3 regions of the Streptomyces seoulensis genome follow, and region 2 is predicted to be linked to each of the others. Evidence: riboswitches for the same ligand, from Rfam matches in the RefSeq annotation. Region 2 holds a riboswitch; each other region holds the start of a gene.

Region 1 (2,177 bases), 5.5 Mb from region 2:
GCGGGATCACCAAGGCGACCGGTCTGGCGCTGGCCGCCGAGCACCTGGGCCTGGGCCGCGCGGACACGGTCGCCTTCGGCGACATGCCGAACGACATCCCGATGTTCCGGTGGGCGGCCCACGGCGTCGCCATGGCCGACGCCCATCCCGAGCTGAAGGCGGTGGCCGACGAGGTCACCCTCTCCAACGAGGACGACGGGGTGGCCGTCGTGCTGGAGCGCCTGTTCGCCCTGTGACGGCGACGGCCCCCGCCGCACGCGTGAGGCGTGTGACGGGGGCGCGGTGCGGATCTGGCCGGGTGGGCCGGGCCGCCTAGTACGGGCCGTTGACGTTGTCGATCGAGCCGTAGCGGTGGGCGGCGTAGTTGCAGGCCGCGGTGATGTTGGCGACCGGGTTGTACGGGTCGAGCGAGGTGCCGGCCACGTGGTACGTGTTGAACGTGGGGTCGATCACCTGGAGCAGGCCCTTGGACGGGGTGCCGTTGATGGCGTTGATGTCCCAGTTGTTGATGGCCAGCGGGTTGCCCGAGGACTCCCGCATGATGTTGCGGTGGATGCCGTTGTAGGTGCCCGGGATGCCCTTCTCGGCCATGATCGCCAGGGACTGGCGGATCCAGCCGTCGAGGTTGTTCGGGTACACCGTGGTGGTGGCGGTCTTGGCGGCCGGGGCGGCGGAGGCGCTGGTGGCGCCGATGAGGGGGAGCGCGAACATCGCGGCACCGGTACCGGCGACGGCGAGCGTGCGGACGATGCGCTTGGTGCGGGCACGGCGCGGCTGAGCAACAGCAGACATGTCGAAGTTCCTCTCCGTCGCCTGCGAGGTGAGCTGTCGGGTTCGGGCGGGGAGGTGCCCGGCCGCGTCGTCCCCGGTGCCCGTCGGACACCGGGGACGAAATGGCTTCACCCCGAGCCGTTCCGGCGCGACATGTGTCGGCCGGTCCGGCGGCTTACCTGGGTCCCCCGCTCCTGCCGTACGAATGAGTTCGTGAATGGGTGTGCCAGGCGCGGCAGGATTCGGCGTTCGCCTGACAGGGCGGGAACGTATGCGACCGCACATGTCCGGAACAAGTACTTGATTCACCCAAAGACCTAGTTGACCTTGCTCTGTCCCAATTGGCCTACTTGATCCTTTGCGGTCGCCAATCCTCAACTTCCTTACCGGGCACGGTAAGAAGGGGGTGAGAGGGGGGTTTGCGCGGGTAGGCGCGAGGTGACGGTCCGCGTGAGCCAACTCACGGAATCGCAAAATACGCAAAATCAGACATGGGGGATTATGTGGATTTGAGCCGTCTGTGGGTATTAGGGAGTGTCGGTCCCCCTGGGGCGGAACCTCTGGGACGCTCCCGTTCGTTGGCTCGGTGTGACTCCCCGAGTGCCGGACCGTCCGACCGACTCCCCCCATATCGGTTCTTGTCCACCCATCCGGCACATGCCGGACGAAAACCGATACCTCATGAGCTGGACCGGTGGGTGCGATCGGTGATCCAAAGAGGACCGGATACGCTGACTTGACTGATGGCAGCGACCTATCGACAAGCCGTGAAGTCGCCAGCAGACACCAGCAGACAGGAGAACCTCGTGACCGTCGTCGGGCCGTTCGGGCTGAGCGTGCGGGACCAGGCACTGGAAGCCGATGTCCAGGCCGGACTGACGGCTGTCGAGGCGGGCCTGCTAGAGGCCACCAAGAGCGAGGTCCCCTTCATCACCGGGTCCGCCCAGCACCTGGTGCGGGCCGGCGGCAAGCGGTTCCGTCCGCTGCTCGTGCTGCTGTCCGCCCAGTTCGGCGACCGGCACGCCCCGCGCATCGTGCCCTCGGCCGTCGTCGTCGAGCTGACCCACCTGGCCACGCTCTACCACGACGACGTCATGGACGAGGCGGCCGTGCGGCGCGGCGTGGACAGCGCCAACACCCGCTGGGGCAACTCCGTCGCCGTGCTCACCGGTGACTTCCTCTTCGCCCGTGCCACGCAGATACTCGCCGATCTCGGCCCCGAGGCCGTCCGCGTGCAGGCCCTCGCCTTCGAGCGCCTCGTCACCGGCCAGATACTGGAGACCGCGGGTCCCCAGGACGGCCGCGACCCGGTCGAGCACTACCTCGACGTCCTCTCCGGCAAGACCGGCTCCCTGGTCGCCGTGTCCTGTCGCTTCGGCGCCATGATGTCCGGCGCCGACGAGAGC
Region 2 (2,177 bases):
CGGCGGCTCCTGGAGCGCCGACACCGGCAACGGCTACTACGGCGGCCTGCAGATATCCCAGGACGACTGGGACAAGTACGGCGGCACGCAGTACGCGGGCAGCGCCGACCAGGCCAGCCGTTCGCAGCAGATCTCGGTGGCCGAGAAGATCCTGGCCGACCAGGGCACCACCCACTGGGCCACCTGCGCCCTGCTCGCCGGGCTGACCTCCGACTCCGGCTCGGTGGACGTCGACACGGGTGTGAGCGAGTCCCCGTCCGCGGACAAGGGCGGCTCCGACACCGGTGACGACAAGCCGAGCGAGGCTCCCGACGCGAGCGCTTCGCCCGATGATTCCGACTCGTCCGGAACGGCGGATTCGTCCCCCTCGTCCGACTCCTCCTCGAAGGAGACCGGCAAGCCGTCCGCGGACGCCGGTGAGAAGGCCGGTTCCGGCCACTCCGGCAAGGACACCGACACCTCCCGCTCCGGCGGGTCCGCGCCCGCGGCCTCCGACGGCGGCTACGCGGGCGGCGGTTCGGCCTCCAGTGCTCCCGCCGCCAAGGACTCCGACGACTCGTGGGAGGACGGCGGCTCCTGGAGCCTGGTCGACACCGGCGACCTCGGCGGCGGCGGCCGTCATCGCGGCGGCAGCGCCGACGAGGCCGTGACGGGCGGTCAGCACGCGGCCGGGACGGGCCGCCACGCCACCGCCTCTCCGGGCGGCTACATCGTCCGCGACGGTGACACGCTCGGCTCCATCGCCGACTCCCTCGACGTGGACGGCGGGTGGGAAGCGCTCTACTCCGCGAACAAGCATGCCATCGGCTCCGACCCGAACCATCTCGACCCGGGGCAGACCCTGAAGGTGCCGGGCGAAACGGACGCGGAATAGGGGAATCTGACGCCCACTATCCTCTTATATGTCCCAATTGGCGAAAGTGTGGGATGACTCTCAGAAGCCTTGATCGTCTTTGAAATTCGCCTCGGCGCGTGTCTACGGTCGGGACCGCTCGTCACCACGAGCCCCCGTGGCCGCAACGCCGAATCCTGCCAGCGGCCCTCGGGGACAACCGTCGCGTCAAGCGCCGTAGGCAGGAGCGGGGGACCCAAGGTAAGTGCCCGGACCGGTGATTGACGCCGGTGCGGGCTTGGGGTGGAGCCACGCCTTTTCCGCAGTGACGGGGGAGGGGTGGCCGGGCACTCAACCGGCCCGAACCCGACAGCTCACCTCGCAGGCGTCGGTGAGGGGATCGATCCATGCTGTTTTCCAGCAAGGGCAAGTACCGTCGCCCGTCCAAGACCGTCCGTGTCCTCGCGCTCGCCGGTGTCGCCGGCGCGGCCGTCGCGGGCCCGGTGATGGCGTCGGGCAGCGCCTCCGCCGCCACCGGCTCCGAGTGGGACGCCGTCGCGCAGTGCGAGTCGGGCGGCAACTGGTCCATCAACACCGGCAACGGGTACTACGGCGGTCTGCAGTTCTCCGCCTCCACCTGGGCCGCGTACGGCGGCACGCAGTACGCCGGCACCGCCGACAAGGCGAGCAAGGAACAGCAGATCACCGTCGCCGAGAAGGTGCTCGCCGCCCAGGGTAAGGGTGCCTGGCCGGTCTGCGGCACGGGCCTGTCCAGCACGCCGTACAGCGGCTCCGCCGCCCCGGCCCCCTCCACGGACACCAAGACGGAGGACAAGGCCGCGGCCGACACCTCCGACCGCACCGCCGACGACCAGGCCGCCTCCCGCTCCACCGAGCGTCCGGACGCGAGCAAGACCGTCACCACCCCGACCGGCGGCAAGGCCAAGAAGGGTGACGGCGAGTACAAGGTCGTCAAGGGCGACACGCTCAGCTCCATCGCCACCGAGCACAAGGTCGAGGGCGGCTGGAAGAAGCTGTTCGACCTGAACAAGGACATCGTCGAGAAGGCCGACTTCATCTACCCCGGCCAGATGCTGCACCTGAAGTAACCGCGACCCGCTCCCGGGGCCGGCCCCCGACCCGTCCGGCTCCGCGAGCCTCCGGTCCGCCACGGACCCCCGCCCCGGTGCGCGTTCCCCCCGCGCGCCGGGGCGGTGCGCGTCCTCCCTCGGCCGTACCGATGCCCCGAACCCCTTTGTTCCGGGCGGGAACAATGGGTACGGTCTCCCTGTCCCACCCCGTTCACGAGGCGGTCGGTCGACGGCCGACGCCCCGGGGACGGTTA
Region 3 (2,177 bases), 1.8 Mb from region 2:
GCCATGGCAGACCACCTGGAAGCATCCGTCACGCTGCCGAGCGATCCCGCCTCGGTCTCCACGGCCCGGTCCTATGTGGTGGGCACCCTGGCCGGCTGGGGGCTGCCCTCGGACGACGAGGTGACCGACACCGTCCGCCTCATCGTCTCCGAACTCGCCACCAACGCCGTCCAGCACACCCTGGGCCAGTCGCCCACCTTCACCGTGGACGTCGTGCTGGCCAGGGACGAGCTGCTGCTCATCGGCGTGACGGACAGCCATCCGAGGCTGCCCAAGAGACTTCCGGCCGCCGTCGCCCAGGACAACGGGCGCGGCATGGCCATCATCCGCTGTCTCACCGTCGAGTGCGGCGGCAAGCTCCGCGTCCGTCCGACCCGCGAGGGCGGCAAGACGGTCTTCGTCGAGCTGCCCTGGAGCGTCCCGAGCCAGCCGCGGGCCACCGCGGCCCGGCCGGAGCCCTCCCCGGCCCGCTGAGCCGCCCGGGGGCCTTGGGAGGCCCGCCGGGGCCAGGAGCGGCTCCAGGGGCCTGTACGCCCGTGGGGAACCGCTCCCGCCGCGCTCCGTGGGTCAGTTCACCCGGCCGTACCAGACGCTCTTGGTCCAGATCTTCTGCAGCCTCACCACGTCCCCGGTCTTGGGCGCGTGCCAGATCTTGCCCTTACCGGCGTAGATGCCGACGTGGTAGACGCTGGAACCCGAGTGGAAGAACACCAGGTCACCGGCCTTGCGGCGGCCTGAGGAAATGTGGTGCGTCTTGTTGTACTGCTGTGCGGCCGTACGCGGCAGGGACTTGCCCGCCTTCTTGAACGAGTACAGCGTCAGGCCCGAGCAGTCGAACCTGCGGGGACCGGTGGCCCCGTAGCGGTACGGTGCGCCCTTCTTGGAAGCCGCGACGTTCAGTGCCTTCGTCGCGGTGGTCGCGGCGGAGGCGTCGGTGGCCAGTCCCGGCACCACGATGGAGCCGCCGACCGCGGCCAGGGTGAGAGCCGAGGCCGTACCGGCCCGGGCCATCAGCGACGGGACACGATTGAGCGCAGTCATGCGCAACCCTTCGTCAGCCGCCTGTGAAGGATGACCTGTCGGATTCGGGCTGGCGAAGTTGCCCGGCCGTGTCACCACGGCTTCACCCCAAGGGCTGCTCGGCACGACTGCCCGCTGTTGGCGGACATCCGTCCCGGCGACCCGTCTTGCTCGGGTCCTCCACTCCTGCCGATGCACTTCTGTCGACCGGGCATCCGGGCGGCGGCAGGACTCGGCGTCCGCCCGGACCGCCCCGCCGCTGCGGCGGGGGCTTGTCGTCAGACAGGGATCTTGGCCCACTCCTGTCCGAAAATCCCAATGGAACCGGTGGTTTGTGGCGTTACTCACCACTCACCCGTTCGGGTGGACAGTGGCGTTTTCGAGCCCCCGTCAGTTCCCCGCCGTAGGCCCGGACCTGGGGTTCGTCAGCCGCGCGGCGGCCCGTGGGGCGCGCCGCGCGCAACTCGGCGAGCACGGAAACGGGCGCGGAGATACACCGGTCGGCGGTACCACGTTCGGCCCGTTTCGGCTCGGCGGGCGGTATGTGGGGGGCCGCCCGGCCGGAGGCGGTGTCCGGGTCAGCCGACACCATCGGGCGGGAGCGCGACGCGCGCGGTCCGGCGCTCCCCGTCCAGCACCCGCAGCGCGTGTGCCAGCGTGCCCCCGTGCAGCTCCGTCTCGCCCCGCCCGTGCATCAGCGCGAGCGCGTCACGGAGTGCGGCCGCCGTGCGCGCCAGCGCCTGCGCCGCCCTGAGTGCCCGGTACGTGTCTCCGTGCCGGGCCGGGTTGATCCGGCCCAGCAGGTCTGCCGCCTCCAGGTAACGGTCTATCAGCTCGCCCTCGGCGCGGGTCAGCGCGGGCAGTGGTGGCAGCTCCGGCAGCACGGCCCGCTCACCGGGCGCCGGGCAGGCTCTTGCGGTCGCCCACGATCCCGTCCACCAGGCCGTGCTCCAGGGCGCCGGCGGCGTCAAGCACCCGCTCGCGCTCCAGGTCGGCATGGACGGTGGCGGCGTCCCGCCCGGTGTGCCGGACGAACATCTCCTCCATCAGATCCCGCGCCCGCACCAGCTCCGCCGCCTTGATGGCCAGGTCGCTGGGCTGCCCCCGCACCGGTTCGGCCAGCTCCGGCTGGCGGAGCACCACCCGGGCGCCGGGCA

What was found. Region 2 has a riboswitch for cyclic di-AMP ahead of HEK131_RS03195 (transglycosylase family protein). Riboswitches for the same ligand answer to the same signal wherever they lie in the genome.
Region 1: linked by a shared signal. The riboswitch ahead of HEK131_RS28235 (transglycosylase SLT domain-containing protein) and the one ahead of HEK131_RS03195 (transglycosylase family protein) in region 2 are both predicted to bind cyclic di-AMP.
Region 3: linked by a shared signal. The riboswitch ahead of HEK131_RS11730 (C40 family peptidase) and the one ahead of HEK131_RS03195 (transglycosylase family protein) in region 2 are both predicted to bind cyclic di-AMP.

Annotation. Positions count from the first base shown of each region.
Region 1 covers NZ_AP025667.1:6,137,938-6,140,114, reverse strand. Annotated here, with positions in the region: gene HEK131_RS28240 (HAD family hydrolase) at 1-236, shown strand, start outside; gene HEK131_RS28235 (transglycosylase SLT domain-containing protein) at 313-792, opposite strand; cyclic di-AMP (ydaO/yuaA leader) riboswitch at 798-991, opposite strand; gene HEK131_RS28230 (polyprenyl synthetase family protein) at 1,578-2,177, shown strand, end outside.
Region 2 covers NZ_AP025667.1:674,669-676,845, forward strand. Annotated here, with positions in the region: gene HEK131_RS03190 (transglycosylase family protein) at 1-874, shown strand, start outside; cyclic di-AMP (ydaO/yuaA leader) riboswitch at 1,056-1,235, shown strand; gene HEK131_RS03195 (transglycosylase family protein) at 1,240-1,941, shown strand.
Region 3 covers NZ_AP025667.1:2,514,837-2,517,013, forward strand. Annotated here, with positions in the region: gene HEK131_RS11725 (ATP-binding protein) at 4-474, shown strand; gene HEK131_RS11730 (C40 family peptidase) at 568-1,041, opposite strand; cyclic di-AMP (ydaO/yuaA leader) riboswitch at 1,045-1,174, opposite strand; gene HEK131_RS11735 (hypothetical protein) at 1,599-1,904, opposite strand; gene HEK131_RS11740 (ATP-dependent Clp protease proteolytic subunit) at 1,912-2,177, opposite strand, start outside.